DNA from 2 places in the Flavobacterium arcticum genome. Region 2 is predicted to be linked to the other one. Evidence: riboswitches for the same ligand, from Rfam matches in the RefSeq annotation. Region 2 holds a riboswitch; the other holds the start of a gene.
The links. Region 2 has a riboswitch for cobalamin ahead of DVK85_RS13085 (TonB-dependent receptor plug domain-containing protein). Riboswitches for the same ligand answer to the same signal wherever they lie in the genome.
Positions count from the first base shown of each region.

Region 1: it holds a riboswitch for cobalamin, as region 2 does, so the genes downstream of both, DVK85_RS07990 (acyl-CoA thioesterase) here and DVK85_RS13085 (TonB-dependent receptor plug domain-containing protein) in region 2, are expected to answer to the same signal.

Region 1 covers NZ_CP031188.1:1,760,117-1,775,514, forward strand. Annotated here, with positions in the region: gene DVK85_RS07955 (AsmA-like C-terminal region-containing protein) at 1-1,880, opposite strand, end outside; gene sppA (signal peptide peptidase SppA) at 1,952-3,724, opposite strand; gene folK (2-amino-4-hydroxy-6-hydroxymethyldihydropteridine diphosphokinase) at 3,875-5,011, shown strand; gene DVK85_RS07970 (HAD hydrolase-like protein) at 5,016-5,660, shown strand; gene DVK85_RS07975 (Ig-like domain-containing protein) at 5,644-8,511, opposite strand; gene DVK85_RS07980 (RNA methyltransferase) at 8,557-9,099, opposite strand; gene mutS (DNA mismatch repair protein MutS) at 9,229-11,835, shown strand; cobalamin riboswitch at 11,907-12,095, shown strand; gene DVK85_RS07990 (acyl-CoA thioesterase) at 12,242-12,628, shown strand; tRNA gene DVK85_RS07995 (tRNA-Gly) at 12,834-12,906, shown strand; tRNA gene DVK85_RS08000 (tRNA-Leu) at 12,925-13,010, shown strand; gene DVK85_RS08005 (hypothetical protein) at 13,129-13,746, shown strand; gene DVK85_RS08010 (hypothetical protein) at 13,969-14,208, opposite strand; gene DVK85_RS08015 (S46 family peptidase) at 14,449-15,398, opposite strand, start outside.
Region 2 covers NZ_CP031188.1:2,883,812-2,899,209, forward strand. Annotated here, with positions in the region: gene typA (translational GTPase TypA) at 1-808, opposite strand, end outside; gene DVK85_RS13030 (MerR family transcriptional regulator) at 1,043-1,942, shown strand; gene DVK85_RS13035 (phytoene desaturase family protein) at 1,996-3,492, shown strand; gene DVK85_RS13040 (phytoene/squalene synthase family protein) at 3,489-4,328, shown strand; gene DVK85_RS13045 (sterol desaturase family protein) at 4,339-4,788, shown strand; gene DVK85_RS13050 (DUF4252 domain-containing protein) at 4,867-5,403, opposite strand; gene DVK85_RS13055 (DUF4252 domain-containing protein) at 5,406-5,927, opposite strand; gene DVK85_RS13060 (DUF4252 domain-containing protein) at 5,958-6,419, opposite strand; gene DVK85_RS13065 (hypothetical protein) at 6,416-6,868, opposite strand; gene DVK85_RS13070 (RNA polymerase sigma factor) at 6,849-7,364, opposite strand; gene DVK85_RS13075 (S41 family peptidase) at 7,486-8,931, shown strand; gene DVK85_RS13080 (YncE family protein) at 9,028-10,092, opposite strand; gene DVK85_RS13085 (TonB-dependent receptor plug domain-containing protein) at 10,099-11,922, opposite strand; cobalamin riboswitch at 11,954-12,158, opposite strand; gene DVK85_RS13090 (ABC transporter substrate-binding protein) at 12,213-13,352, shown strand; gene DVK85_RS13095 (FecCD family ABC transporter permease) at 13,359-14,393, shown strand; gene DVK85_RS13100 (ABC transporter ATP-binding protein) at 14,403-15,188, shown strand; gene DVK85_RS13105 (DUF6526 family protein) at 15,197-15,398, opposite strand, start outside.

The DNA.
Region 1 (15,398 bases), 1.1 Mb from region 2:
TTCATTTTAAAAGTAGGTACTGCACCTTTTGTAGATATATTTCCGTTTGCTGTTATTAGTCCTTCAAACATATTTGTTTTAAGGTTTTCTAGTGTAACGGCTTCATCTTTTATAATCATTTTACCCGATACATTTTTCATGTTTAGGTTATCATATACTACAGTATTTGCTTTTGCAGTTATGGTACAATCTAGGAAAGCAGGTATTTTAACGGCTTCTGATGTTGTAGTAGCTGTAGGTTTTGCTGCTTCGCCTTCTTTAGATTCTTCTTTACTTCCCTCTGTTTTTGCAGTAGCAACAGGCTCAGGAGCCATAAAGTCAGCAACTAATAACTGGTTAGAATTCATATTGAAGTTACCTTGTAAGGTTTGGTCTTTAAACATAAATCCATAAAAATTATTTAGTGTACCTGTAATAGCAATATCCGATTGACCTGTTTTAGCATTAAATGCGCTTAGGGTTACCCGACTTGGGTTAAACTGCATACTAGCTTGGGTTATTTCTATTGGTTTTGGTAAACCATCACCCGAATAAGTAAAGCCTGAAAGGCTTAGGCTACCACGATTGTCAATTTTTTCATACTGACTGTTTTCTACCGCTTTCATGTCGAATTTAGTAGCAACATCGGCTTTTAATATACCAGATAATGGTACATCCATTTCTATAGGGTAGGCTTTGCCTAAATTACCTAAATTAATAGTTCCTTTAAGCTCTGCATTTACAAGAGCATTTTCTACTATGTTACGAACTGTAGCCTTAGCGTCGAATACATCCTGATCTATTCTAAACGAAAGTTTATCAAGGTTTACATACGTGTCGTTAAGTAAGCCTGTTTCGTTTACAATTTTAGTGTCTATAACAATGTTTTGTACTGATTTTGGTAGGTCAGGATATTGAAATGAAGCATTGTTAGATGCTATAGCAATATTAAATTTAGGTACTGTAGTTTCACTATATAGCCCGTTTACTTCTCCATCTATAGTAAAATCACCTTCAGTTTTAACTGATTCTAAGCTGCCTGAATAAGCTTCAGGTATTAATCCTAAAAAGTTTTTAAACGATGAGGTTGGCGTTTTAAATGTAAGGTCAATTTTTTGCCCTTCTTCTATCATAGCTACGCTACCATCAAACTCTAATGGTAATTGGTTAATCAGTGCTTTGTTTTCTTTAAAGGTATAAATGCTATTTTCAAGGTCAAGACCTAATACTGCATCCAGCTTTAAAGATACATTGCGCATATAGTTGGTCTTGTCCATGTCCATAGTCAGCTTGGCTGAGGTTTTGGTATCAAGGTCAAGTTTACTTTGTTCAAAGTTACCGTGCCCCTCATGGTATAGGCTATCAATAACCATGTTTATTTTAGAGCTTTCGTCAAAGTAGCGGAAACGCAAGTTTTCGACACTATAGTCTTGCATGTTTAGTGCAAAAGGCGTGCTTTCAGATGTTTCGGTAGTATCATCTTCAGTTTCGTTATTTTTAAGAGCGATATCAAAATTACCAATACCGTCTTTGTTAAAAAGGATATTTACAATACCATCTTTTGTATGTATATATTTTACACTAATAGGTTCGCCTTCACCTTTAAATAATTCTTTTATAGACATACTAAGGTCAATTTGCCCCATATATACAAGCGTGTCACCTTCAAAAGGAGCTTTATTGATAATACTAAGCTTATCAACTGTTACACTTGCCATAGGGAAATCGCTAAACAAGCTAAGGCTCACATCTTCAAAGGAAACGGTAGCGTCTACTTGTTCGTTAATAGCTTTTGCAACCATCGATTTTATTTTTCCTTTAAATATAAAAGGAGCCGCTATTAATGCGATGATAAGTACTAGCAAAATGATGCCAGTCCATTTTAAAATTTTTTTGACCATAGTTTAGTTATATTTTGCCATAAAGGTACAAAGAAACCTATATAAGAAAGTTAAAAAGATACTAACGTAAATTATCGAATGGTTATTTCATAAGGCATAATAACCTGTGTGCCTCTTAGTTGGCTAGCACGTCTTATACGCTCAATAACCTGATAGTTTTCTTCGCCTAGTTCCTCTTTAATAAACTCTTCTTTGCTTTGTGCAAAAGGTAAGCCCGATGCATTTGCGAAAAAGTCTTCAAGGTTACGTTCATATTCAGGATAGTTTTTGGTGCTGTAATTTTCTGTTTTACCTAGTTTTGCAGCATAAGCTATGGCATCATCAAGCCCGCCAAGCTCATCGGCAAGTCCATTTTTAACAGCATCTGTACCCGACCATACTCTACCTTGTCCCAAAGCATCTACTTGTTCTTTGGTCATTTTTCTGCCATTTGCTACGCGGGTAATAAAAGTATCATAAACACTTTCTACACTTTGTTGTATCATTTCTCTTGTGTTATCTTCAAGCGGAGTAAACACGCTGTAGCCTGCCGAGTTTTTATGGGTGTTTACCTGCTCAGTATGAATGCCCATGTTTTTAGACAATTCTGTAAAGTTTGGTAATACACCAAATACACCTATAGAGCCTGTTATAGTAGTAGGTTCGGTAAAAATTCTATCGGCATTACATGATATGTAATATCCGCCAGATGCAGCAAGGTTACCCATAGATACTACTACTGGTTTTTTCTTTTTAGCAAGTTCTATATCTCTCCATATTAAGTCAGATGTAAGGGCACTACCACCAGGAGAGTTTACACGCAATACAATAGCTTTTATATCATCGTTATCTGCGGCTGCTTTTAGGGCTTTGCGCATTGATATTTCGCCAATGCTAGTAAGGTTGCCTTTACCGCTTCCTATTTCACCTTGTGCATATATAATGGCAATTTGATCTTCGGCTCCCGAAAGTAGGTCTTTAAACTGATTAGCCTCTACATAATCTAATATACTAACCGTGTTAATTTCTTCGTCTTTCTTTATTTTTAGCGCATGACGGATGCCATCTTGAAACTCATCAATATAGCCTATTTTGTCAATAAGTTTACTCGCTTTTGCCATATCAGGCGTACGTGCCGAAAGATTATCGGCAATGCTGTTAATGCTATCTAGCGGTATGTTACGGCTTTCAGCAATTTCTGATGCTATAGTGCCCCATACTGAGTTGAGTAATGTACTTATTTGTTCTCTGTTTTCAGGACTCATTTCATTACTAAGGAAAGGTTCTACAGCAGCTTTAAACTTACCGTGACGAATAACTTCCATTTTAATTCCTGTTTTTTCTTGTAGGTCTTTATAGAACATAACTTCAGATGAAAGTCCTTTAAATTCCATTTCACCAACAGGGTTTAAATAAATAGTGTCGGCTACAGACGTTAAGTAATAATCTGCCTGACTATAGGTGTCAGAATAAGCAACTATAAATTTTCCTGATTTTTTAAAGGCTTCAAGACGATCTCTCAATGCTTTGTTTTGTGCCATACCCAATGTAGTAGTACTATTGGTTAGCGTAATACCTTTTATTTTATCATCTGTTTGTGCAGCATCAATAGCTTTTAGTACATCAAAAAGTCCTTCTTTAGGTTCAGAGTTTAGAAAACTAAAATCATCACTATGAAAAATACCGGCATAATCATTAGTTACTTCGCTAATGTCTAACTCGATAACAGAGTTCTTTTTTACAGTAACCACATCGTCACTACCACTACCTGCGGCAACGCCAATAATGATTATAACTAGGAAGAACAAAAGGCAGAAAAGGAAAAGTCCTACTACCGTTGACAGTACATTTTTTAAAAACTGCATATAAATACTATTTAAATTTTAGGTATAAGTAGCAAAAATACACATTATGTTACAGTCATTATTACATTTGACTGCATCATTAAAAAATTATTGATACCGTTGCATAATGCTGCTCGCATTTAAAATTGTTTTATTTACTTTGCATTTCTTATGAAGTTTCAAAATCACGCAATTTTATCTATAGGTAGTAATCAAGGCGACAGGCAACAGCATCTTGTCTCGTGTGTACAGTATATTCATAACCATATCGCTACTGTAATAAAAGTTTCGGCAGTATATGAAACACCTGCTTGGGGTTTTGAGAGCGATGATTTTTATAACTGTGCTATTGTAGTACATACCCATAAAGCCCCAGAAGTATTACTCGAAGCTCTCCTAGCAGCCGAAGAGTATGCAGGGCGTATAAGGCAAGAGGGTAAGGGATATGTTGCTCGTGTTATAGATATTGATATCGTAGCCTTTAATGATGAGGTGGTGGCCACAGATAGTCTTATTGTACCACACCCTAGAATGCAGGAGCGAAATTTTGTACTGTACCCATTACGCGATGTTGCGCCACAATGGGAGCATCCTGTAAGTCATAAAAATATAACGGAACTCATTACGACTTCGCCAGACGAAAGCCGTTGCGAAAAGCTGATAACATTACCTTTACCATTACAAGAATATAACCCTGAGAGCCTTAACTATATTGCTATAGAAGGGAATATTGGTGCGGGGAAAACTACGCTATCGGGTAAAATAGCAGAAGATTTTAATGCTAAATTGGTGTTAGAACGTTTTGCCGATAATCCTTTTTTACCCAAGTTTTATAAAGACCAAAACCGCTATGCCTTTTCGCTAGAAATGGCTTTTCTTGCCGATCGTTATCATCAGCTTTCGGATGATTTGGCGCAGTTTGACCTGTTTCGTGATTTTGTAGTTGCCGATTATCATATTTTTAAATCGCTCATCTTTGCTAAGGTTACCCTTAATGAAGACGAATATAGGTTATACCGTAAGCTGTTTGATATTATTTATAAAGAAATGCCTAAGCCCGACTTATATGTATATCTATACCAAAATACCGATAGGTTATTGCAACACATACAGCAACGTGGGCGCGACTATGAGCAGGATATTAAACCTGAATATCTTGAAAAAATAAACAGAGGTTACCTTGATTATATTAACTCACAACCCACATTAAATGTTTTGATACTAGATGTGTCTGATAGAGATTTTGTGAAAAATCAGGAAGACTATATTTGGGTTCTTGACCAAATACAGACAAGGTTAAAGCAGTAGGGATATGAAAGCAAAATTGATAGTATTCGATTTTGATGGCACACTCGTTGACTCGAAAGCTATATTTATTGGGTTATATAATGAATTGGCTAGCCAAAAAGGCTATATACTTTTGGATACTGAAAATATACACTACCTGCGTAGTCTTACTATAAAACAACGTTGCTATTATTTAGGCATACCATTATATAAAATTCCTTTTGTTGCTACTTACCTGATTAAAAAATTTCATGCCTCGATAGATAATTTACAGTTTAACAAAGGGATGAAAACATTATTAAAGTCGTTGCAAACTAAAGATTATACTTATTCTATAGCTTCTACCAATGCAAAGAAAAATATTCAAACGTTTTTTGAAATACAGGTAGTGATAGCTCCTGAAATTTACACCTCAAGTAAAGTGTTTGGTAAAGATGTATTGCTAAGGAGACTTTTAAAAGATAGAAAATTACAGCCCGATGAGGTAATTTATATAGGTGATGAAGCACGTGATGTTACAGCATGTCGCAAATGCGGTATTCCTGTAGTTTGGGTAAGCTGGGGTTATGACTCAGCAGAAGCGATAGCCAAAACACCACCTGACCATACCGTAAATACACCTGAGCAGTTACAAGAGCTGATACAGCAATTAGTTAGCGCACAAGGCTAACATGACCTTTAATTTCGGGGCTTGTACTATTTAGTTGTATAATATACCAATAATCTGTAGCGGGTAGTTTATTACCGTTATAAGTACCGTCCCATTCACGATTATATCGGTTTAACCCTGTAATTATTTTACCATAACGATCAAACACTGTTACCGTAGCCTGCGGATAAGCAGTTGCCATACCTGCTATAGTAAAAGCATCATTAATACCATCGTTATTAGGGGTGAAATATTTTTGTACCAGTAGTACTCTAAATGTTTTTATATCTAAACCACAACCGTTTAATGAACGAGCATAAGCAGCATATATGCCATCTTTCAATCCTCTAAATATAGGTGACGATTGATAATTTATACCATCAATAGAGTATTCATAGTCTTGTGTGTTGTCTTCCATAATAATGGTAGCCTCATCAGTATTGCGAATTTGTACAACATCAATATCTGGAGCAAGAATAATATCAGTAGTAAAGGTTTGTGTATCTATACACTCAGAGGTATTGGTAATGGTTACGGTATAAATTCCTGCTTCGTCAATAGTGATTTGGGGAGTAGTTTCTCCTGAATCCCATAGGTAGGTTACATCACCTTCGATTTGAGCATCTAATAAAGCAGTATCATTTTCACAAAACAAAATGGTTTCATCGTCCCCTGCTTCGGGTAGCGGAATTACCGTTATATGTATTGCCGTTCGTTCTGCCGATGGGCAACCATTATATTCTGCTTCGGTATAATATACAGTATCTTCGGTTAGTGTGGTTGTGGTTAAAGCTGTTCCTGTAGCTATAGGTGTGCCCCCTGTAGCATCGGTATACCAGTTTATAGTACCTGTCGATGGTGTGGCTTCTAGTGTTACAGTACTCCCAAAACAAGCTGTTATGTCGACTTCAGTAGTTACGGTTGGTAATGATGTTATTATTACAGTTACTGCAATACGTTCTGCCGATATGCAGTTGGTTGTGCTAACTGCTTCGGCATAATATGTGGTGTTTTCGGTTAGAAAGGGTGTTTCAAATTCATTTCCACTAAATAGTACAGTTACTCCTGTATCAGTGTCATACCAGTTAATTACTCCGTCAGATGGTATTGCTTCGAGTGTGGTAATACCTTCTTCGCAAAGTGATACTTCGGTTGTAGCTACTGTAATAGTAGGTAATGGGTTTACAGTTACTGTAACTGCTGTACGGTTTTCTGAAAGACAATCGTTATTTAGTACTTCAGCATAAAATATTGTGGTAGTAGTGACAGTAGGACTGGTAATAGTGGTACCTGTACCTATAAGTGTACCATCTGTTGGTGCATCATACCAATTTATAGTCCCTCCCGATGGTATAGCACTAAGCGATGCTGTGCCTGAACCACACAATGCAGGTGGTGTAGTAAAGTTTGTTATTGTGGGTAATGGCGTTGCTGTTATGGTTATTGCTGTTCGTGTTGCCGATATACAGTTATCACTACTTACAGCTTCGGCATAAAAAGTTGTAGTTGTACTTATAGATGGACTTGTAATACTATTGCCTGTATCTATAAGTGTACCACCTGTTGGAGCATCATACCAGTTTATTACTCCATTAGACGCTGTTGCTTCCAATGTAGATGTTCCTGAGCCACAAATAGTAGGAGGTGTTGTTCCTGCGGTAACCGTGGGTAGTGGGTATATTGTGGCAACAATAGGTGTTCTAGGTGCTGTAGTACAAGTTTCGTCATAAGCCGATACATAATAGGTAGTTGTAGTGGTAATAGTAGGCGTGTTAAAGCTTGTTCCTGTATGTATTGGTGTGCCTCCTGTGGCGTTGGTATACCAGTAAACATCATTAACGCCAGCACCAGCTAATAGTGTTAATGAGCCGCTGTTACATTCAGAGTTTGCTGCGGTACTGGTAATTCCGAGAATAGAAATAGTAGTAGTAGCCGATAATTGTAAAACGGGATCGCCAGGCATACCGCCATATTCTACTATATAGCCTTGAGGCATATATTCATTTGGACCACCAGCAATAGATAAATCATTCCATGATCCAGGTACTCCTACACCGGGAGCTGTGATATGTGCATAATCTTCATTGTCTAGATTATTAGGCTCTCCTGTATTCCAAAAAGCATAATTTGGGGTGCTACCGTTAACATCTCCGTTCCAAAAAGTAGTTCCTGCCTCTGGACCTGTAACCCATTGCCATACACCTTCTGTTGCGCTGTCAGACCCGCCTATCCATCCTGTGCCTAATGCTTGCTCGCCAATTAATAGTGCTTCATCTTCAGATAATATAGTAGCGAGATATCCTTGTAAGCCATAGTAAGTTGTTGCTTCGGCAGCATCTCTGGCAGCTACCCAGTTGATACCTAGTTCGGCAATATATAAGTAATAATGATCTGTAGATTCAAGATAATTGGCTTGCCCCACTGTTATAGAAAAGGTTCTTGTGCCAGGTGTTGGGTTAGTAGCACTATTAGTATATACTACGTCCTCTATAGCAGCAATAAGGTCTGTATAAGATACATCTTGCCCTGTAGTTCCTGTTAGGCTTAGTTTTGCCGTAGTTACATTCCAAGAGCTAGTAATGTTTGGATGTGTTCCTGTAAGCGAAAGTAGGTCTTCTCCGTTTTCATAACCTGATGATATTTGTATGTATATTGCTTCGGTAGCAGTATCATCAGTATCAGTTATATTAAAAGTTGTTGTTATATTTAAATTTTCACCAGGGCAATATATTTGATCTCCTGTTGCGGTTAATACAGGAGCTTCGTTAGTTTGCGCATTAGTAATCTGCGAAAACGTTATAAAAAACAATATTGCAAAAAAGAATTCTTTTAAGTTATTTATTCTTAAAAAAGTGTGGCTAAAATTATTCATTTTGTAAATATAAAAAACAGAATGTATAAATGTAGCCAATTATACTTAGACCTTGTGTTTTGTATAGTTTTTTTGGAAGATATCCCATACAACAATACCCGCGCTAACCGATATGTTGAGGGAATGTTTAGTACCTAATTGTGGTATTTCGATACTACCACTACACAATTCGATTGCTTTTTGCGATACCCCCTTAACCTCATTCCCAAAAACAACAGCATACTTTTTACCTTTTTCGGGCATAAAGTCATTAAGGTAAACAGCATTTTCTACCTGCTCTATTGCCCATACTTCTACATCTTCTTTTTGGAGTGATGTAATAACATCTAGCACATCGTTGCTATGTTCCCAAGTAACAGTTTCGGTTGCGCCTAATGCTGTTTTATGAATTTCTTTATTTGGCGGTACAGCGGTAATGCCACACAGGTATATTTTTTCGATAAGAAAAGCATCTGCCGTACGGAAGACCGAACCGATATTGTGCAGACTCCTAATGTTATCTAATATTATGATAAGGGGTGTTTTTTCGGAATTTTTAAAATCTTCAACACTCTTCCTTTCCAGTTCGCTATTTTCTAGTTTTCTCATGGTAATAAATCGGTAAAAAGCAAAAATAAACAATCTATTTGGTTTACTTATCCACCAATTACAAACATCACTGTTTAGTTTTTGGTATTTTGATTAAATTCGCCTTTTAGTAATTAAAAAAGTATTCCATTGGCAGCCAAAGAAAAAAAAGCGAAAGAAACCCCGTTGATGAAACAGTACAACACCATAAAGGCAAAGTATCCTGATGCTTGTTTGTTGTTTCGTGTGGGCGATTTTTATGAAACCTTTGGCGAAGATGCTGTAAGGGCAGCCGGAATACTGGGTATAGTACTAACTAAGCGAGGTGCAGGTAGCGAAACCGAAACAGCATTGGCAGGGTTTCCGCACCATTCGTTAAATACTTATTTACCAAAGTTGGTAAAAGCAGGGTTGCGCGTGGCAATATGCGACCAGCTGGAAGACCCCAAGATGACCAAAACCATCGTGAAGCGTGGAGTTACTGAACTAGTTACACCTGGGGTTTCTATGAATGATGAGGTGTTACAATCGAAATCGAATAACTTTCTGGCATCGGTATATTTTGGACGAAAAAATGTAGGGATTTCTTTTTTAGATGTTTCTACGGGTGAGTTTCTTACCGCGCAGGGTAATGAAGAGTATATTGATAAATTGCTGCAAAATTTTAGCCCTAGCGAAGTACTGGTAGCTAAGAATGAAAAGGCAAACTTTCGTGAAACCTTTGGCGACGATTATCATGTATTTTATTTAGAAGATTGGGTATATAAAGAAGATTATGCTTTTGAGAGCTTGACTACTCATTTTGGTACGAATTCCCTTAAAGGTTTTGGTATAGAAGATTTACAAGAGGGCGTTGTTGCTTCGGGTGCGGTATTGTATTACTTATCCGAAACGCAGCATAACAAGGTGCAACATATAACAGCAATTCAGCGCATTGCCGAAGATGCTTATGTATGGATGGATCGTTTTACAATTCGTAATCTCGAACTATACCATAGTAATAATCTTAATGCGGTTACTCTGTTGGACGTTATCGATAGGACGCTTTCGCCAATGGGAGGGAGGTTATTAAAGCGTTGGCTTGCCTTACCTTTAAAAGATGGGAATAAGATAAGAGCGCGTCATGAGGTAGTGACGTATTTGAAAGGTAATAACGATGTATTACAAAAAATACAACAACAGGTAAAACAGATAAGCGATTTAGAAAGACTTATCTCTAAAATTGCTACAGGCAAGGTGTCGCCTCGTGAAGTAGTTAATCTTAAAAACTCACTCGATGCTATTATACCCGTTAAACAACTAGCGTTAGAAAGCAAGGATGATGCCCTGAAAGCCATTGGTGATAGCCTGCACAGTTGCGACTTGCTTCGCGAGAAAATAAAAACAACCTTAAATCCCGAAGCTCCCGTATCTATAAATAAAGGTAATGCTATTGCAAAAGGTATTCATCCTGAGTTAGACGAGTTGCGTAGTATATCTTATTCAGGTAAGGAGTACTTAGAAGGAATAGAAAAACGAGAAGCCGAGCGCACAGGTATTACATCATTAAAAATAGCCTTTAATAATGTTTTTGGGTATTATATAGAGGTGCGTAATACGCATAAAGATAAGGTGCCTGCAGAATGGATTCGTAAGCAGACACTCGTGAATGCCGAGCGTTATATTACCGAAGAATTAAAAGAATATGAAGCCAAAATATTAGGTGCAGAAGAAAAAATACACCAACTAGAAACACAATTGTTTGATCAGCTTGTAGTGTGGATAGCTACCTATATAAAACCTGTACAGCTCAATGCGAGTTTAATAGCGCAAGTAGATTGTCTTATGTCATTTGCACAACTGGCAATAGAAAACAAGTATGTGTGTCCCGAAATAGACGATAGTTTTGAGCTTGATATTAAAGAAGGTCGCCACCCTGTAATAGAAAAACAGTTACCTGTGGGGACGCCTTATATTACTAATAATGTCTATCTCGACAGGGCTTCACAACAAATAATAATGATTACAGGTCCTAATATGTCGGGTAAATCGGCGATATTAAGGCAAACAGCACTTATTGTACTACTAGCACAAATGGGGAGCTTTGTGCCTGCCGAAAGTGTGCGCATGGGTACGGTAGATAAAATATTTACTAGGGTAGGGGCTTCGGATAATATTTCGATGGGCGAATCGACATTTATGGTCGAGATGAACGAAACGGCAAGTATATTGAATAATATATCTGACCGCAGCCTAATATTGCTCGATGAGATAGGGCGGGGTACAAGTACCTATGACGGTATCTCGATTGCATGGGCTATAGCCGAGTTTTTACATGAGCATCCGGCACAGCCCAAAACGTTATTTGCGACACATTACCATGAGTTAAATGAAATGCAGGATATTTTTGAACGCGTACAAAACTATAATGTATCGGTAAAAGAGCTGAAAGATACCGTGCTGTTTATCCGTAAATTGGTAAAAGGCGGTTCGGCACACAGTTTTGGTATTCATGTGGCTAAAATGGCGGGTATGCCCCAAACCGTAATACAAAAGGCACAAAAGCTGCTCAAAAAGCTAGAGAAAGACCATTCGGGCGAGGCATTATCTAATGTGAAAGCATCTGAAAAAGAGGAACTGCAACTTAGTTTCTTTAACCTAGACGACCCATTACTGGAAGAGATAAAAGAAGAGATTGTAAACCTCGATATTAACACTCTGACTCCTGTAGAGGCATTGATGAAGCTAAACGAAATAAAACGAATGCTAACGAAGTAGCATAAATTTATCTATTAACGCTATAACAGCTTTATTATTCGTTATTTTTGCCAAATAGTTCTTTACTTTATTTCTTTTCAAATAGTATAGGTTTTTGGTGAGAGCCAAAATAAAAAGGGAATCGTGTGGAAATCACGAACTGTCGCGCAACTGTAAGTAACCTAAAAGTTTTTGCCTGTGTTGTCCACTGTCTTTAATGGGATGGGAAGGACGGTAAAAATGTTACAAGTCAGGATACCTGCCCGTACTAACTTGACAATGCTTTCGCGATTGAAGTTATTGGTTGAAAAACAACAGGGTATGTTATACCTTTTTGTGTCCCTTTCTATCTGTACCTATACTATATAAAGCATTGTGAAATTCGGTAAGAGCTTTACAAACAGACAATAATTTAAATAAAAAGTATATGACACTAGAAGAAAGAATCAAGAAATCAGAAACCCATATTTTTAAAGCAATATTCCCAAATACCACTAACCATTATGATACCCTCTTTGGAGGTACAGCCATGCAGTTAATGGATGAGGTTGCCTTTATTACGGCTACTCGTTTTAGTCGTCAGCGTGTGGTAACGGTAAGTAGTGACCGTATTGACTTTAAGCAGCCTATACCCGCGGGTACTTTTGCTGAGTTTATAGGTAAAGTGGTTAAGATAGGGAATACCAGTTTGCAGGTACACGTAGAGATTTATGTAGAGAATATGTACTCTGAAGGGAGAGAGAAAGCAATAAGTGGCAATTTTACTTTTGTAGCGCTGAATGAGAATAAAGAACCTGTAGCAATTAATAAATAGATTTGTTGCTGTTTTAAATAGGGTGTTTTTTTTACCGTATTACAATTAATGATTTCTGTTAATAAAAAAAGTTATTTTTTAAAACTAACGTTACCAGAATGTTATCGTGGTTGTTTTATTTTTTTTATAAAAACCCTTGCAAGAATAAATAAATGTGCTACATTTGCACTCGCAATACTGAAATAAAAACCAGCAATTGTATAATGCGAAAATAGCTCAGTTGGTAGAGCGCAACCTTGCCAAGGTTGAGGTCGCGGGTTCGAATCCCGTTTTTCGCTCTAACAGCTACCTGTTATGCTCGAGTGGTGGAATTGGTAGACACGCTGGACTTAAAATCCAGTGGGTAGTAATGCCCGTGCGGGTTCAAGTCCCGCCTCGAGTACAAAAAAGCTCCGACAGTGTCGGGGCTTTTTTTATGCCTATTTTTTTGATGTTTAGTTAATAGTGAAGTCTATAACTTTTGAGTTATATTTGAAACCTTAATAATTATAACGATTCTTATGAAACTAAAATTACCATTTTTCTGCTTTTTACTTTTCATTTCTTTTGCTGTTAGTGCACAAGAAGATTATTTAATTGAGATTAACGGCAAGGTAATGCCTATTGCTCTCGATCGGGATTATGAAACTACTGTAGGAGGTAAAAAAGTTGCGTTTAAAGTTTTCTCTAAAGATACCTTAACTTATAATGATGATCTTTTTAGTTTTAAATACAGTAAAGATTTTAAAGCATCAAGAGTAGATCTTGAAAGCGGAATTTCGCAAGTAATGGTAATGACAGCTGAAGGGTCGGGTTTTATTATACAAAAATATGATGGCATTAATCCTGAAATGCTTAATGAGCTTATGTTGAATGAGGTTGTTAAAGAAAGTGTTGATTATGGTTATGAAATACGTAGAGAAGATTATGTGTTTAAAATGAAATCGGGTAGAGATCTAGAAGTGGGTAAAGCAGTACTCACGTATAAAGGTGATACTAGTATATATGAAGTCGCTTCTATTGGGAGTAGGGATGCAGGGATTCTTGTCTTAACAATGATATCTACTGAGGAGTATTCTGAAGCGAGTAGAAATCTTATAGATACCATGTGGAAAACATTAGCCTACAAGGGTGAATAATTTAGAGGTATAACACGGCATAATAAAAAAGCTCCGCAATGCGGAGCTTTTTTATTATTTGCTGACTATAAAACAAAAATTTTTGCGTTGTGCCAAAAGGGGTTATGTGTTACTTGATGTTTATTAGTAGTCGTTTTTGCGCTAAACTATTTAAGGTGATAATATAGCGTATAAAAAAAGCCCCGCATTGCGGAGCTTTTAAATACTTTAACTGACTAGTTATTAGTGAGCGTGCTCTTCAGTAGTAACTTCTTCATGGATAGAATCCATTTTTGCACCAGCTTCATCAGCAGTTTCTTCAACAGCTTCAGTAGCATCTTCAGCAGTTTCTTCAACAGCTTCAGTAGCATCGTCAGCAGCAGCTTCCATTTCAGTTTCAGCTTCATTAGCTTTTTCTTTACATGATACGAAAGAAACACTCATCATAGCAACTAGAGCCATGCTTAAAACAACTTTTTTCATCTTACTAAATTATAAAGGTTAATTATTAATTCGGAACAAAGATATAAATTTTTTAATATCCCAAAATATTTATTGATAATTTTTTTAAAAATCTTCAGTTATTGAAATACAGCGTATTACCTTGCGTTTTTAGTAATTTTTGGTACTATTTTTTTGTAAAGTATAAATTGCTAATCACTAAATCTTCTTAGCGATTAGCAATTTGTATTTCGTAAAAGATTTATTGTCTTGTTTTTGGGTTTACTTTTTTTTAACATTTACAAGTTTCATCTCATCAATAAGACGTTTATCGCCTGCATATTTGTCAATTACAAACAATACGTAGCGAATGTCTACCATAATATTACGACAAATAGAAGGGTCATAATATATATCACTCATAGTGCCTTCCCAAACACGGTCGAAGTTAAGCCCTATTAAGTTACCCTTAGCATCTATAGCAGGACTACCCGAGTTACCACCTGTGGTATGGTTTGTACCTATAAAACATACAGGCATTTTTCCGTTTTTATCGGCATAAACGCCAAAATCTTTATTGTTATATAGCTCAATAAGTTTTTGCGGAACATCAAACTCATAATCGCCTGGTACATATTTTTCCATAACACCATCAAGATAGGTTACAGGCTCATAATATACTGCATCTCTTGGTTCGTAGCCTTTTACCTGTCCATAGGTAATTCTCATAGTGCTATTTGCATCAGGAAATATACGGGCATCTTTTGGGCTTAGTTCTAGTATGCCTTTCATATAGGTGCGTTGCAGTGCATCTATCTTTAGGCTTATTTCTTGATATTTAGGGGCTACTTTTTCGATATAGGCTTGCATCATGGCTTTTATAACCTGATAACCTTTATCGTTGTTTAGTTGCTCTAAAATAGTTGTTGCGTCGCCCGATAGTAGGCTTTTAACCCCTTCGTAACTTGTTATTTTCGATTGCGTATATACTTCTTTTGTAAATGCGCTATAGTCTTTATTTTTTAGTTCTTCGGGAACAAATTGCGCTGGCGATTTCTCGGCATACAGTGCAATAAGCTGTTCGAACACTTTTTCGTCTACTTGCTTACTGTAATCTTTATAGGTGCTTTCTAACGATGCAATGGTGTTGTTTTTTCTGTCAGTAAACGATTGCTCGCCTCTTGTGTTGTATACTTGCTCTAGTTGGTACAGTTTGTAACCAATGGTAAGTA
Region 2 (15,398 bases):
CTCCAGCTACTACCTCGCTAACTTTTAAACGACCAAGCCCTTCAAAAGTGTGAAGTTCTTTTATTTTAGATTTTATTATTTTACCATCACGTTTTACTAATGATATGTTCATACCTTCTTTTAGTATACCTCTTTGAAGGCGACCAATAGCGATACGACCTGTAAAGCTAGAAAAGTCAAGTGATGTAATAAGCATTTGTGGTGTACCTTCAGACACTTTTGGTGCAGGTACATGCTCTATAACCATATCAAGTAATGGTTCTATGTTTTCAGTTTTGTCTTTCCAGTCGGTTGACATCCAGTTTTGTTTTGCCGAACCGTAAACAGTAGGGAAATCAAGCTGCCATTCTTCCGCACCTAATTCAAACATAAGGTCAAATACTTTTTCATGTACTTCTTCTGGAGTACAGTTTTCTTTATCTACCTTATTTACAACAACACATGGTTTAAGTCCAAGGTCAATCGCTTTTTGCAGTACAAAACGCGTTTGGGGCATTGGTCCTTCAAAAGCATCAACCAAAAGGCAAACACCATCGGCCATGTTAAGTACACGCTCTACCTCTCCTCCAAAATCGGCGTGACCAGGGGTATCTATAATATTAATTTTAGTACCTTTATACGTAACCGAAACGTTTTTCGAAGTAATGGTTATACCACGCTCGCGTTCTAGGTCATTATTATCTAGGATAAGATCACCAGTATTCTCGTTTTCACGGAACAATTGGCAGTGGTACATGATTTTGTCAACCAATGTAGTCTTACCGTGGTCAACGTGTGCAATAATCGCAATGTTTCTAATGGGCGTCATTCTCTCTTTTTTTGAAGCTGCAAAAATACACTTTATTTCGATAAAAAAAACATTAGTTATTAAGGGTTTAGCTTTTATTAACACCATAATACAATTTAATAACAAATAGTAGCCGATATAACAGGAAATAACACTAAAACAGAATCTAAGAGACAGATAATCATAAGTTTTTGTGAAAAAATTAAAGTAGTATTATTTAATAAAGTATATTTGTTTAACTTTTTTATAAAAACAATGAACAACGTAAAGACAAAATTCAATATTCGAGATCTGGAAAACCTTTCAGGGATAAAGGCGCATACTATTCGCATTTGGGAAAAAAGATATAATATCCTTGAACCTATGCGTACTGAAACGAATATTCGTTTTTATGACATCGAAAACTTACAAAAACTACTCAATATAACCACCTTACACAACTTTGGATATAAAATATCGGCAATATCAAAAATGCCCGAAGAAAAGCTACCTGTACTGGTAAAAGAGATACTTTCCAACAAAAGTATGTCTAACCATATATTAAACGACTTTAAGCTAGCTATGATGAATTTTGATCAGGCGCTTTTCTTAAACACCTACAACGCTCTACTGCAAGAAAAATCGTTTAGAGAAATTTTTTACGACTTTTTTATCCCTTTACTTAACGAAATAGGTTTATTATGGCAAACAAATACTATAACTCCTGCACATGAGCATTTTATAAGTTTTTTAATCAAACAAAAGCTAGCCTCAAATATTGAGAAGTTATTACTACAACCACCACAAAAAACCGAAAGAACCTATATACTCTACTTACCAAAAAATGAAATACATGAGCTCGGTTTAATGTTTATAAACTATGAATTAGCATTAAATGATCACAAATCTATTTTTCTTGGTGAAAGTGTACCTATAGACAGTTTAAAAGACGTTAAAAAACATTTTGACAATGTAACCTTTGTAACCTACATAACAGTAGAGCCAACAATGGGCGAAATAAATGATTATATCGAAGAGCTAAAACTCGAGCTTATAAATGACGACACTACGCTATTATATGTTTTTGGGCATAATACACAGTTTATAAATGAAGATAAAATAAATAAAAACATATCAGTATTTAAATCAATAAGTGAGTTTAGCAATGGATTATAAGTATTGCCATCCAAAACATAATTGTTCAACTATTATCAATAATTACTAAACAAATGAAGAAAGAAATAAAAATAATAGGCTCAGGATTTTCGTCATTATCGGCAGCATGCTATCTTGCTAAATTAGGACATGATGTAACGATATACGAAAAAAATGCGACCATAGGCGGCAGAGCAAGGCAGCTTAAAAAAGATGGACTTACTTTTGACATAGGACCTACTTGGTACTGGATGCCCGATGTTTTTGAACGTTTTTTTGCTGATTTTGATAAAAAACCACACGATTATTACAGTCTAAAAAAACTATCTCCTGCTTATAGAGTATATTTTGGAGAGAATGATTATGTAGATATTGCTAGTAATCCTCAGTCGATTATAAATACATTTGAAAGTATTGAACAAGGAAGTGGTAAAATATTAAAAGAGTTTCTTGATGAGGCTAAAAGCAACTATAATATTGCCATTAAAGATTTAGTATATCGTCCAGGAGAGTCGCCACTAGAATTAGTTACCCCAAAAACAATGATGAAGTTGGGGCAATTTTTTAGCAATATATCTCGTGATGTTAGAAAAAAATTTAAAAGTAAAAAATTAGTCCAAATACTCGAATTTCCAGTATTGTTTCTTGGAGCAAAACCATCTGACACACCTTCGTTTTACAGTTTTATGAATTATGCCGATTTTGGGTTAGGTACTTGGCATCCCGAAGGCGGTATGTATAGCGTTATTGAAGGTATGGAAAGTTTAGCCAGATCATTAGGGGTTAAAATATATACTAATGCCGCAATAGAAAAGATAGGAGTAGAAAATGGTACTGCTTCTTGGATGATGGTAAATAATGAAAAAATAACCGCAGATATTATTGTGAGTGGTGCAGACTACCATCATACCGAAACATTGCTAGACAAGCCTTATAGAGCTTATAGCGAAGACTACTGGAACAAACGTACTTTTGCTCCATCGTCATTACTGTTTTATGTAGGTTTTGATAAAAAAATTGAGAGAGCAGAACACCACACACTGTTTTTTGATACTGATTTTGATATACATGCTCAGGATATATATGATAACCCTAAGTGGCCTGATGAACCTTTGTTTTATGCAAGTTTCCCATCTAAAACAGATATAGAGGCAGCACCATCAAGTAAAGAAGCGGGTACATTTCTTATACCACTAGCGCCAGGTATAGAGGATACTGAAGAACTTAGAGAGAAATACTTTGATAAGATAATAACCCGATTAGAGCGCCTTACAGGACAGGAACTTAAAAGTAGTATTCTATTTAAAGAGTCATTTTGTGTAAACGACTTTGTAAAAGATTATAACTCATATAAAGGTAATGCCTACGGGTTAGCTAACACGCTGTTGCAAACTGCATTTTTAAGACCAAAGCTAAAAAGTCAAAAAGTAAAGAACTTATACTTTACAGGACAGCTCACTGTACCAGGACCTGGTGTACCACCAGCATTAATATCTGGTAAACTAGTTGCTGGGTTAATAGAAAAACAGCTAAATAAAGAAATAAAAGTAACCGTAAAGGAAACAATATGAAATCTATTTTTGACGAAATCTCATACCAGTGCAGCCGTAACGTAACTAAGGCATACAGCACTTCTTTTTCTTCTGCCGTGAAGATGCTTTCGCCACGCATACGTCAAGATATTTATAATATCTATGGCTTTGTACGCTTTGCCGATGAAATAGTCGATACTTTTCATGATTATGACAAAGAACGATTATTTACATGTTTTGAAAATGATTTAGATAACGCTCTAAAAGATGGTATTAGTCTTAACCCTGTATTAAATGCTTTTCAGTACACTGCTAACAAGTATAACATCTCAGAAGAACTCATTAGTAGCTTTATGGAAAGTATGAAGATGGATTTATACAAAAAAGACTATAAAAGTGTTACAGAGTATAATGAGTATATTTACGGCTCAGCAGATGTTGTAGGACTTATGTGCCTTAAAGTTTTTACGGGTAATGATACTACTAAATATGATGAGCTAAAAGAACCAGCAATGCGACTAGGGTCGGCATTCCAGAAAATAAATTTTTTGCGCGACCTGAAAGATGATACCGAAGGATTAGACAGGAACTACTTTCCTGCTTTAAATCTACAGGAAATGGATGATGTAATAAAAAGACAAATTGTAGAGGAAATAGAAGCTGACCTAAATGAAGGGTTTAAAGGTATTATAAAACTACCTACAGAAGCTAAATTTGGTGTTTATACAGCTTATGTATATTATAAAAAATTACTCAAGAAATTAAAAAGAACACCATCGGTTAAGATAAAGTCAACACGCATTCGTGTCCCTGATTATCAAAAAATAGGATTGCTTGCAAAATGTTATCTTGACTACAGGTTTAATATTATATAATTTACAATTCATGGCACTTTATATTCATATAATCGTTTTTATACTCACGTTTTTCATAATGGAATTTATGGCGTGGTTTACGCATAAATATGTAATGCATGGTTTTTTGTGGAGCTTGCACAGCGACCACCACCGTAAAGATCATGACTCTTGGTTTGAGCGTAATGATGCCTTTTTTATATTTTATGCCATAGTGAGCATTGGTTTCTTTTTGTTATGGCAAAACAATATTTTAGAAATTGGCTTAGCTATTGGTCTAGGCATTTTTGCTTATGGGCTTGCCTACTTTTTAGTGCATGATATTTTTATACACCAACGGTTTAAACTGTTCCGAAATGCTAATAACAGGTATGCTAAAGCAGTGCGTAGGGCACACAAAATGCACCATAAACACTTAGATAAAGATAAAGGTGAATGCTTTGGGATGCTGATTGTTCCTTTTAAGTATTTTAAAAAATAATATATTTTATAAAAATGCCCTCAAAGAAAACTCCTTTGAGGGCATTTTTATAAATAATTAACCTTTATTATTTTTCGATTATTTCATCATCATGTCTTGTAATGGTTTAAGTTGTTCTAGGTTTAAGTTCCCCTTTTGTAACACCCCTACAATCTTCATTATATTATTTGGGTTCATGTCATCGCCTAGTACGCGCACCACACCAAAACCATTATCTTGCTGATGCATAAAAAGTACAAACTCATCGATATGTACATCATTGCCTACTGTATAAATAGCGACGCCTACTTTATTAGAACCATAACGCATTAACTCCTCATACTGTTCATCTTTCAACAAGCCTTTTACATTGGCTTGTTCTGTTTTATACAATTTAGTACTTAAAGAGTCTGTTTTAAAGATAAGTATATTCAATTTATCTAACGACTGCAATGCTTCTTGCTCACCTGCTGTTAGCGTAATACTATCGGTATTTATAAAATTTGGCGCAATATCTAGTGCTACAAAATTTTTAGATTGTGACTTTTCTACAAAATACTTTTGCAACGAAGGTTTATTATCGCAAGATACCAGCAGTACTAATAACATTCCTGCTATAAAAAACATCTTTTTCATAGTTACGATTTTTTAGATGCTTTTTTAAGCTGGCTACCTCCTGGTAAATTCATTTTATCTGTAAGTACAGAAAGTTCACTCAACTCAAAATCTCCTGTAAGCGACATTAATACTGTATCATCTTTACCACCTTCTATAAACATTAATAATTCTAATATTTGAGATGATGATGCACCTGTTTTTACGTATATTTTAATAACTTTTCCGCTATCATTAACACGCATCAATTCTTCTAGAGGGTATTTTTTCAGGTAACTTACTACAGAACTTTTCATATCTCCTATAGCCTTACTGTCAGACGTAGTGAAGACTTTAAGGTTATCTAGTTTCTTAATAAGGTCAAAATACTGCTGAGCTTCCTTATTATTTTTATCCATTTCAACATTGCCTATTAGCTGAAACATTTTTTTGCTTACTATAATAGCGGTTACACCATCCTTACCATCGAATTTATCAAATGCCGACTGTGCAAAAAACAGTGTAGGCATAAGCATTATTACTAATACGATTATTATCTTTTTCATCTTTGTTTTACTTTATGGGGTGTTCTTAATTTATTCTTTATCATCTAGATCTATATTCCCTATAAAAGAGACAAGTACAACCTCATCATCTTTCTTGTTCTCGGTAAAAACAAGTAACTCTTTTATTTGTGAGTTATTTTTACCTGCTGTAATGTATATGTTTACTTTAGTTCCTTTATCATTTAGGCTTACAAGCTCATCCATAGAGTGCTTTCTAAGGTAAGATGCAACCGTTTTTTTCATATCCTTAGAATATTTTTTGTCTGATGTAGTAAACACCCTAAGACTTTCCATGCTATCTACTTTATCTAAGTAGTCTTTTGCTTTTTCTGCTCCTCCAGATAATTTAATATACCCTAAAACATCTACAAGGTTTTCATGAATAACTATCCCATCAATCCCCTCTTTGTCCTGAAATTTATCAAACTCTCTTTGGGCAAAGGTAACAAATGGTGTAACTGCCAATAGTGCTACAATTATAAATTTTTTCATTTTGTATCTTCTTTAAAAATTTTGTTTTTTGATTTTTGATATTCGCCTAAATACGCTGCTCCTGTTACTCCTACATTTATATTACTAGAAAGCATATTAAGTGCTTTTTGAGTTTCCTTAAATGCTACTTCAGGATCATCATAAGTACCCAACTCTCCTTCTTGTGGTGTTTGTGGAGTAAGGAATAGTGCATAAAGACCAAGCATTAGTACAAAACTTGCTGCTACCGATAACCATGCTACATATTGTTTTCTAGGTTTTAGTGGTACGGTTTTTTCAAATTTTTCTGTTGCCTGCTGGGTAAAATATCCAAACATAGGACGGTACTGTTCTAAATGGGGCGCCACATCTAGAGAAGAGAAATAGTCTTTAAGTCTATTCTCTTCGGCAGTACTGGTTGCTGCATCAAAATATTTTTCCAGTAGTTTTTCAATTTCTTTCAATTCCATAGCTATGTTTTTTTGTAAGCTCTTCTCTAATTGTTTTTCTCGCTCTCGAAAGGGCTACTCGCACAGCCGTTTCATTCATATCCATCATTTTAGCGATTTCTTCAAATTCATATTGTTCTACATCACGCATCTGAACAATTATTTTTTGCTGTTCTGGCAGGGTATGCATAATTTTTTCTACCCAACTCCAACTATCACGATCTTCTGCTTGTTTCTGTAAACTAGCTTGCCCATCAGTAAAGTTAGAGTGCACTATGCGCATCTCTGTTGCTCGTTTTGATTTTAACTGATCTAAACAATAATTTTTAGTTATTGTAATTGCCAATGCTTCTACACTCGAATAAGTATCTAACTTTGCTTTATTCTTCCAGAGTCGTACCAATACCTCCTGTGTAGCATCTTCTGCTTCTTCGGTACTTACCAAAAGTCGTTTTGCCAATCGAAACATTCGATCTTTAAAAGTGTTTGTAATATTTATGAACTCCGATTGATTCATTTATAATAGACATTGGTTTGTTAGCCGTTAATAAAAGGAAGACGAACAATATAAATTTTTGTTACATATTGTATTAAATATATTAAATTTACGTTTTAATCAGAAATAATAATTGCGCTTGATGAGAAAGATAACACTACTACTAGCTGCACTAATGGTTACTTCATTAACCTTTCAGAGCTGCGAAGATATGGATGATAAAGCTGTTCCTGTTAATGACTTTATATGGAAAGGATTAAACTTATACTACTTATGGCAAGAGCAAGTACCTGAACTTGACGATGACCGATTTAGTAATCAAGCACAGTTAAACTCATATCTTGAAGGTTTCTCTAGCCCTGAATCGCTATTTCAAAATTTATTATATGAACCAGGTACTACAGACCGTTTTAGTGTAATTTTCCCAGACTACAGGGTGCTAGAAAATGCATTACAAGGTGTTTCTACAAGCAATGGCGTTGAATTTGGACTTGTATATGCCGATGAAAGCCAAACGAGTGTTTTTGGGTATGTTCGTTACATATTACCCGATTCGGATGCTGCAACAAAAGATATACAACGAGGTGATATTTTTTATGCTATAAACGGTACTCCTTTAAATGATGGTAATTACCAGTCATTACTAAGCGAAACTACTTATACCCTAAACTTTGCCGATTATAATGATGGTGAACTTACGCCAAACGGTGAAGAAGTTACTTTAACAAAAACCGAATATGCCGAAAACCCTGTATATACTACTAATGTTATAACGGAAGATGAGCACGTAATAGGCTACTTTATGTATAATGGTTTTTATAGTAGTTATGACGATGAACTTAATGCTGCTTTTGGACAACTAGCTTCGCAAGGTGTTAATGAGTTAGTATTAGATTTACGATATAACTCAGGCGGATCTGTAAGAACAGCTACTTATCTTGCCAGCATGATTACAGGACAATTTAACGGAGAACTATTCGCTAAAGAACAATGGAACTCTAAACTACAGGCGTATTATGAAGATAGAAATCCAGCAGCATTAGTTAATAATTTTACCAATAAACTATCTAACGATGCTGCAATAAACAGCCTAAACCTTAATAAAGTATATATACTTACTACACGCTCCACAGCATCGGCAAGCGAATTGATTATTAACTGTCTAAAACCTTATGTAGATGTTACCGTTATAGGCGATGTAACTACTGGTAAAAATGTAGGTTCGGTTACACTATACGATTCTCAAGATTTCTCCAAAAACAATCGCAGCGGAGTGCATACTTATGCCATGCAACCTATTGTACTAAAAGTGGTAAACAAAAATAATTTTGGTGACTATGAACAAGGTATAAACCCTGACATAGAACTTAAAGAAGACTTTGGAAACATGGGTATAATAGGCGACCCTAACGAACCATTATTTGCAACAGCAATAGCTGATATAACAGGAAACGGAAGGTTTAGTATTCCTGATAATAACAATCATAAACTGTTTAAAGACTCTAAGAGTATGCGTCGTTTTGGTACTGAAATGTATAAAGATGATATTCTTGAAGGTGGGTTTAACCTGATAAAAAATTTACAGTAATTATAATAAAAAAGAGTGGCGAAAGCCACTCTTTTTCTTTTCTCCTGTATGTGGATGTTCATTCAGGATACTAAACTTAAACAAATAACAAATAATCTAATTAAAATAAAAACCTGCAGGTATTACCCCTACAGTAAACTCTTCTAGCTTCTCACCTGTAAGCGAATAAATATATACTTTACCATTAGAGTTATAGTCCATAGCATCACCTACATATACCTTATTGTTTTTCACTTCAAAAGAATATACACCATACACTCCTTGCTCAGTAGTAGTAAATAATGGTGCAGAAGGTAAGGTAGTAGCAGAAGTTGTCATAGTATATATACCATCATTTATAGTATAGTATAACTTATTGTTTTCTATAACAAGGTTAGTAGGGTGAGTTATTCCGTTAAAAACAAGATTTTGGGAAATACTGTTATCAGTAAGGTTTATAACCGTCAATTGTCCGGTAGTTTCTGTACCCGACCATGATGGTGCTCCTTCGCCCATTACGTATAATTTACCATTATCAATTTCAAGACTGTTTGGCACATCTCCTACAGCAATGCTTGTTGTTACATTACCAGCAGCAGCATTTATTACCGTTACAGTATTACCATAACCATAGCCACCTTTATGAGCTACATATAAATTACCATTATTTTCAACAATAGCCTCAGGACCTTCTACTACTTCAATACTTGATGAAACAGTATTAGTAGATAAGTCTAATACAGCAACATAATCATCAGTAGTATCGACAGGATCACCCCAGTTAGTAACATACCCCTTATCTCCTGAAAAAGCTATATAACGCGGATTATCAAGCCCAGTAGTAACGGTTGCTACACCTTCAAAAGTATAACGGTTTACTATTTCTATTTTATGGGAATTGTTTACAACAATGTAAGCATAGTCGCCATGTAAGCCTATATCTTGACCTGTATCGCCAAGAAGTCCACCGTTAACCAGTGAAAACACATTATTTTCAAGCTCATTAGCTTCCGAAAGAAATGATATAGAAGCATTACCTACATTATACCCTCCTTGGTTAAGTATTAATAAACCATTATCATAAGCGCCTTTTGGCGCGTTAGATGAATCGTCATCACTGCTACATGAAGCAAAGAATAGAGCTCCTGCAAATGCTGTTAAAATTAGTTTGTTAAGTTTCATTTATGATTAAAATTTAAAATTAAGGTACATAGTATAATTGCGTCCTGGCATAGGACGTGTTGCTACGTTCTGATAGGCTTTGTCCCAAAGGTTATGTATTTGCACACCTACATCTAAGCCTTGCAAGAGCTTAAAATGATATTCTGCACCAAGTGTAGAAACATGGTAAGCGTCAATTTGAGAATTGTTATCAGAGGTATTAAATACCTTACCATTATATAAATGGCGGTAATATGTAGAGATGTTTTTATAAGAATAAGCTAGCGAAGCCGTAGCTTTATTAAAAGGCACATAAATAAGTTGGTTACTACTACCATCTTCACGCGATACGGTATAAGCATAAGTACCATTAAAAGTGAAACGGCTACTACCTATAGTTTTTTGCCAGTTTATAACCGACTCCACCCCATAAGTATTTACTTTACCTACATTTTCAGGTCGCCATACATTGTTTACCGGTATCCAGCGCAGCATATCGCGTAGTTTTATATAATATCCTGTAACGGTAAGTTTTACATTTTTAACTTTAAACTCGTTGCCTAGCTCTGCTTGATAAGAGCTTTCGGGTTTTAAATTAGGGTCGCCACTACCCTGCCAATACAAATCGTTAAAAGTAGGAATACGAAAATTGCGCGAAGCATTAGCTTTAACAGTATAAAATTTCGTTACATCATAACTACTCCCAAAAGAAAAAAGCATGGGGCTTTTATAAACATCTGTTACCTCTTTACGTACACCTAATTCATATTGTAATTTATTGTTAACCGTATGTTGTAACAACAAACTCCCTGAACCTATATTACGCTCCTTTACCTCGATATCTGAGCCTTTGCCTTTGTTATGAGTATAGTTTAATAATGTGTTTATTTTTAAATTATCGGTAATGCGGTAAGCCAAGTCATACGTTCCCAGCCATGTATTTACTTTCCCGAAAGTATAATTATCATTACCCCTCGCATAATACTTATAATGCTCGGTAAGCAATCCTGCTTTTAGCTTAGAGGTAAAACGTCCATACAACCCTAACCACTCTAGTAAGTTTCTTGAGTTAATGTCTTGGTATTTACTTTGTGACGGTGCAGCAAGCGTACGCGAAAAGTGCCTTTCGCCATCGTAAGCAAAGCTATACAGCCGTAGTATGTTTTTTTTATTCAATTTATACCCAAAAGCAGCATTATAACTGGTATTATAATACTGTCCGTTTTCATTTTTTATGTTCGAATTGGGGTATTCATAGTCATTGTTAGAATTGTTTCGACTAATGCTTACATCACTACTAAATTTATGGGTAGAAGCCTTAAAATTGTAATTAGCATTCACAGTATTATAGCTACCATATTTAACTAAAAGTACATTGTTAATTTTATTATCAAAAGATAAATCATTATTCAAATGAATACTCCCCCCAATAGCACTACTACCATAAATAACGCTACCTCCTCCTGCTCTTACGCTAACCGAATTGAAATCACCTGCATTCAAGATATTAAAATCTGTTTGCCCGTTAAGTTGTGAGTTGATGTTGATACCATTCCATATTACAGCGGTTTGCTGCGCCGTAGTACCCCGAAACGATGGTGACGACACCATACCCAAACCATTTTCTTTAAAATAAATGACAGTATTATAGTTGAGTAAAGCTCCTAATGAAGCTGGATTACGAGCAATAACTGAATCGTTTAATTGTTGAACTGATTGCGAGTTGGAATAATCGCGTAGTTGAGTATCAGATATTATTACCTCTTGCAATTGGGTAATAGTATCGTTTTGCGCACAAAGGTATTGGCACAATAATAGTGAAGCGATGAAGAATAGTTTTCTTATAGTCATAAATCGTAGAACCCTTTTTCCCGAAGGTTCGATATTCGTTATACTAAAGGCAGGTCTCCTGGCTTGCGTACTGTTGTTCACCTTCCCATAACTTTCGTTACAGTGGTATGCAGTTAACAACAGTCTCCCTTATCGGGATAAGCTTACAGTTGCGGGAACAGCTCAGGTATTTAACCTGATTCCCTTTTAATGTGACGACATGAAAAAACGCCACAACCTAAAGTCGGGGCAAAGATAGGATTTATATTGAGATATTTAATTTATACATTTGCAACTGTTCAATATTTTTTATGAAGAAGTTAAACATCATCTTATCGATTATTGTATTGCTTGTAGCTACTGGCTGTAAAAAGGAAGCAAAACAAAAGAGTACTCCACCCGAAACAACTGTTAATGCCGTAACACACGCGAGCGGGTTACAAATTTATAGATACAATGGCTACTCCGTTGTAAAAGTGACAAACCCTTGGCCTAATGCCGAGAAAGGTTTTACTTATGTAATGCAACAAAAAAACGCTATAATACCCGATAGCCTTAGCCAATATATTACGATACCTGTACCCATAAAAACAGTAGTAGCTACCTCAACTACACACATACCATCATTAGAAATGCTTGGCGTTGAGAATTCATTGGTAGGGTTTCCAGGAACTAATTATATATCATCAGAGAAAACAAGAGCGCGAATTGATGCTGGTAAAGTACGCGAAGCTGGTGCTAATGAAAGCCTAAACACCGAAGTAATGATAGACTTATCACCCGATGCGGTAGTGGGCTTTAGCATTAGCGGAGATAATAAAACAATGACTACATTAGAGCAGAGCGGTACAAAAGTATTGTATAACGGCGACTGGACAGAACAATCGCCATTAGGAAAAGCGGAATGGATTAAATTTTTCGGGGAACTATACGACTTACAAGAAAAAGCAGATAGTATATTTAACCAAATTGAAACTGATTACAATGAGGCAAAAACTTTAGCACAAAACGCCAAGGATAACCCTACCGTACTTAGTGGAGCTATGTATCAAGATCATTGGTATTTACCACAAGGAGGTAGTTGGGGTGCATTGTTTATAAAGGATGCGCATGCCAATTATCTTTGGGCAGACTCTGACGGAACAGGCAGTCATACACTATCGTTTGAAACAGTATTAGACAAGGCACAAAATGCTGACTTTTGGATTGGTCCTGCTCAGTTTACATCATTACAAGAAATGGTTGACAGTAACCCTCACTATGCACAATTTAAAGCTTTTCAAAACAAAGAAGTATATTCTTTTGCAAGTAAAACAGGAGCTACAGGAGGTATTATTTATTATGAACTCGCTCCTAACCGTCCTGACTTAGTGTTAAAAGACCTCGTGAAAATACTACACCCCGAATTGTTACCAAACTATGAACTTCATTTTTTTGAAAAACTAAAATAAAACGCATTGCAGCACACAAAGCAATATAAATTTTTATTTCTGGCACTAGGCATTAGCTTAGTACTACTATTTTTAGCAAACCTTAGCTTAGGGTCGGTAAGTATTCCTTTTAAAGATGTAATACAAACCCTAGCAGGTGGCGAAGCTACCAAAAACAGTTGGGAATATATTATACTTAACTATCGTTTACCCAAAGCTATAACTGCTATTATAGTAGGTATAGGGTTATCAATTAGCGGATTACTTATGCAAACGCTTTTTCGCAACCCCTTAGCAGGGCCCTATGTACTGGGGCTGAGTTCAGGAGCAAGTCTTGGGGTAGCTTTCATTATACTAGGTGCTGGAATATTACCTGCTTTTTTAGGTAATATATTCATTTCATCTTATGGTGTAATAATAGCAGCTATACTGGGTAGTTTCGTAGTCCTACTAGCGGTATTACTAGTAGCACAACGCTTAAAAGATACTATGGCAATACTTATTGTAGGCTTAATGTTTGGTAGTTTTACTAGTGCTATAGTAAGCGTACTCACCTACTTTAGTACAGCACAACAGCTTCAAAAATTCACATTTTGGGCTATGGGTAGTTTGGGTAGCTTGCCTTGGAAAAACATAAGTATTTTGGGTATAACCTGTCTGGCAGGTATAATCTTGGCTGCATCGTGTATAAAACCGCTCAATGCATTATTATTAGGCGAACGCTACGCTAAAAGCATGGGTATTAACTTTAGTAAAACACGATTTATAATAATATTGGCAACCAGTTTACTTGCCGGAAGCATAACGGCTTTTGCAGGACCAATAGCCTTTATAGGGCTTGCCGTACCCCATATTGCAAAACTTTTATTTAAGACAAGTAATCATTTAATATTGTTTTGGGGTACATTGTTATGCGGAGCAATAATAATGCTACTATGTGATACTATAACACAACTACCTGGCAGCGACTTAACATTACCTATTAATGCGGTAACCTCTATAATAGGTGCACCAATAGTAATATGGTTATTATTACGAAAAAGAAAAGGAATGTACAGTTAAACCAACGCTATGAAACAAGACGACATGATACTATCGGCAAATGGAATAAGCATTGGCTATACTACTAAAAAAGCAAAAAAAGTAATAGCAGATAATATTACCATTAACCTGAAAGCAGGAAGTTTTACGGCACTTATTGGGGCAAATGGTATTGGTAAATCTACACTATTACGTACCCTTACAGGCATACAAAACCCATTGAAAGGAGAAGTTTTTCTTAATCGTAAAAAAATAAATGACTATACCCCTAAAGAACTAGCGCAAAACCTTAGTATAGTATTAACAGAAGGCTTACCACCGAGTAACCTCAGCGTGTATGAACTGGTTGCGCTAGGAAGACAACCTTATACCAACTGGTTGGGTACACTTTCTCCTGAGGATAGCGAGAAAGTAAATGAAGCATTAGCACTAACACAACTAACAGCATTGGTAGATAAAAAGCATTATGAAATAAGTGATGGACAGTTGCAAAGAGTACTCATTGCACGCGCTTTAGCGCAAGACACCCCTTTAATACTACTAGACGAACCTACCACGCACCTCGACTTACTGCACAAAGTGAGCTTATTAAAACTGCTAAAACAGCTTACCAAGAAAACAGGAAAAAGCATTCTCTATTCCACCCATGATCTTGACCTTGCCTTACAGCTTAGTGACGAACTTGTAGTAATGACACCCGAAGGAACAGTACAAAGCAGTCCTAAAAAGCTTATAGAAAGTAATGTTTTTGATGCTTTATTTATGGATAAGAATATAGTATTCGATAAAAACAAGAATGGCTTTACAATTCTGTAGAACAAACCTTATACCCTACTATTATCAGCGCGCCAGTTTTTTATTGATTTTTTAATCGCACTAGGCGAAAGGTTTTCTTTTATTACTCTATCAGCAAGTGCTGCCAATTCATCATCAGGAGCAAAACGCAATGCAAAAATTTGACCTTGCGATAAACTATCTTCTAAAATTTCTAAACGCTTTCCTGTTACAACAAAATAGCGATAGCGC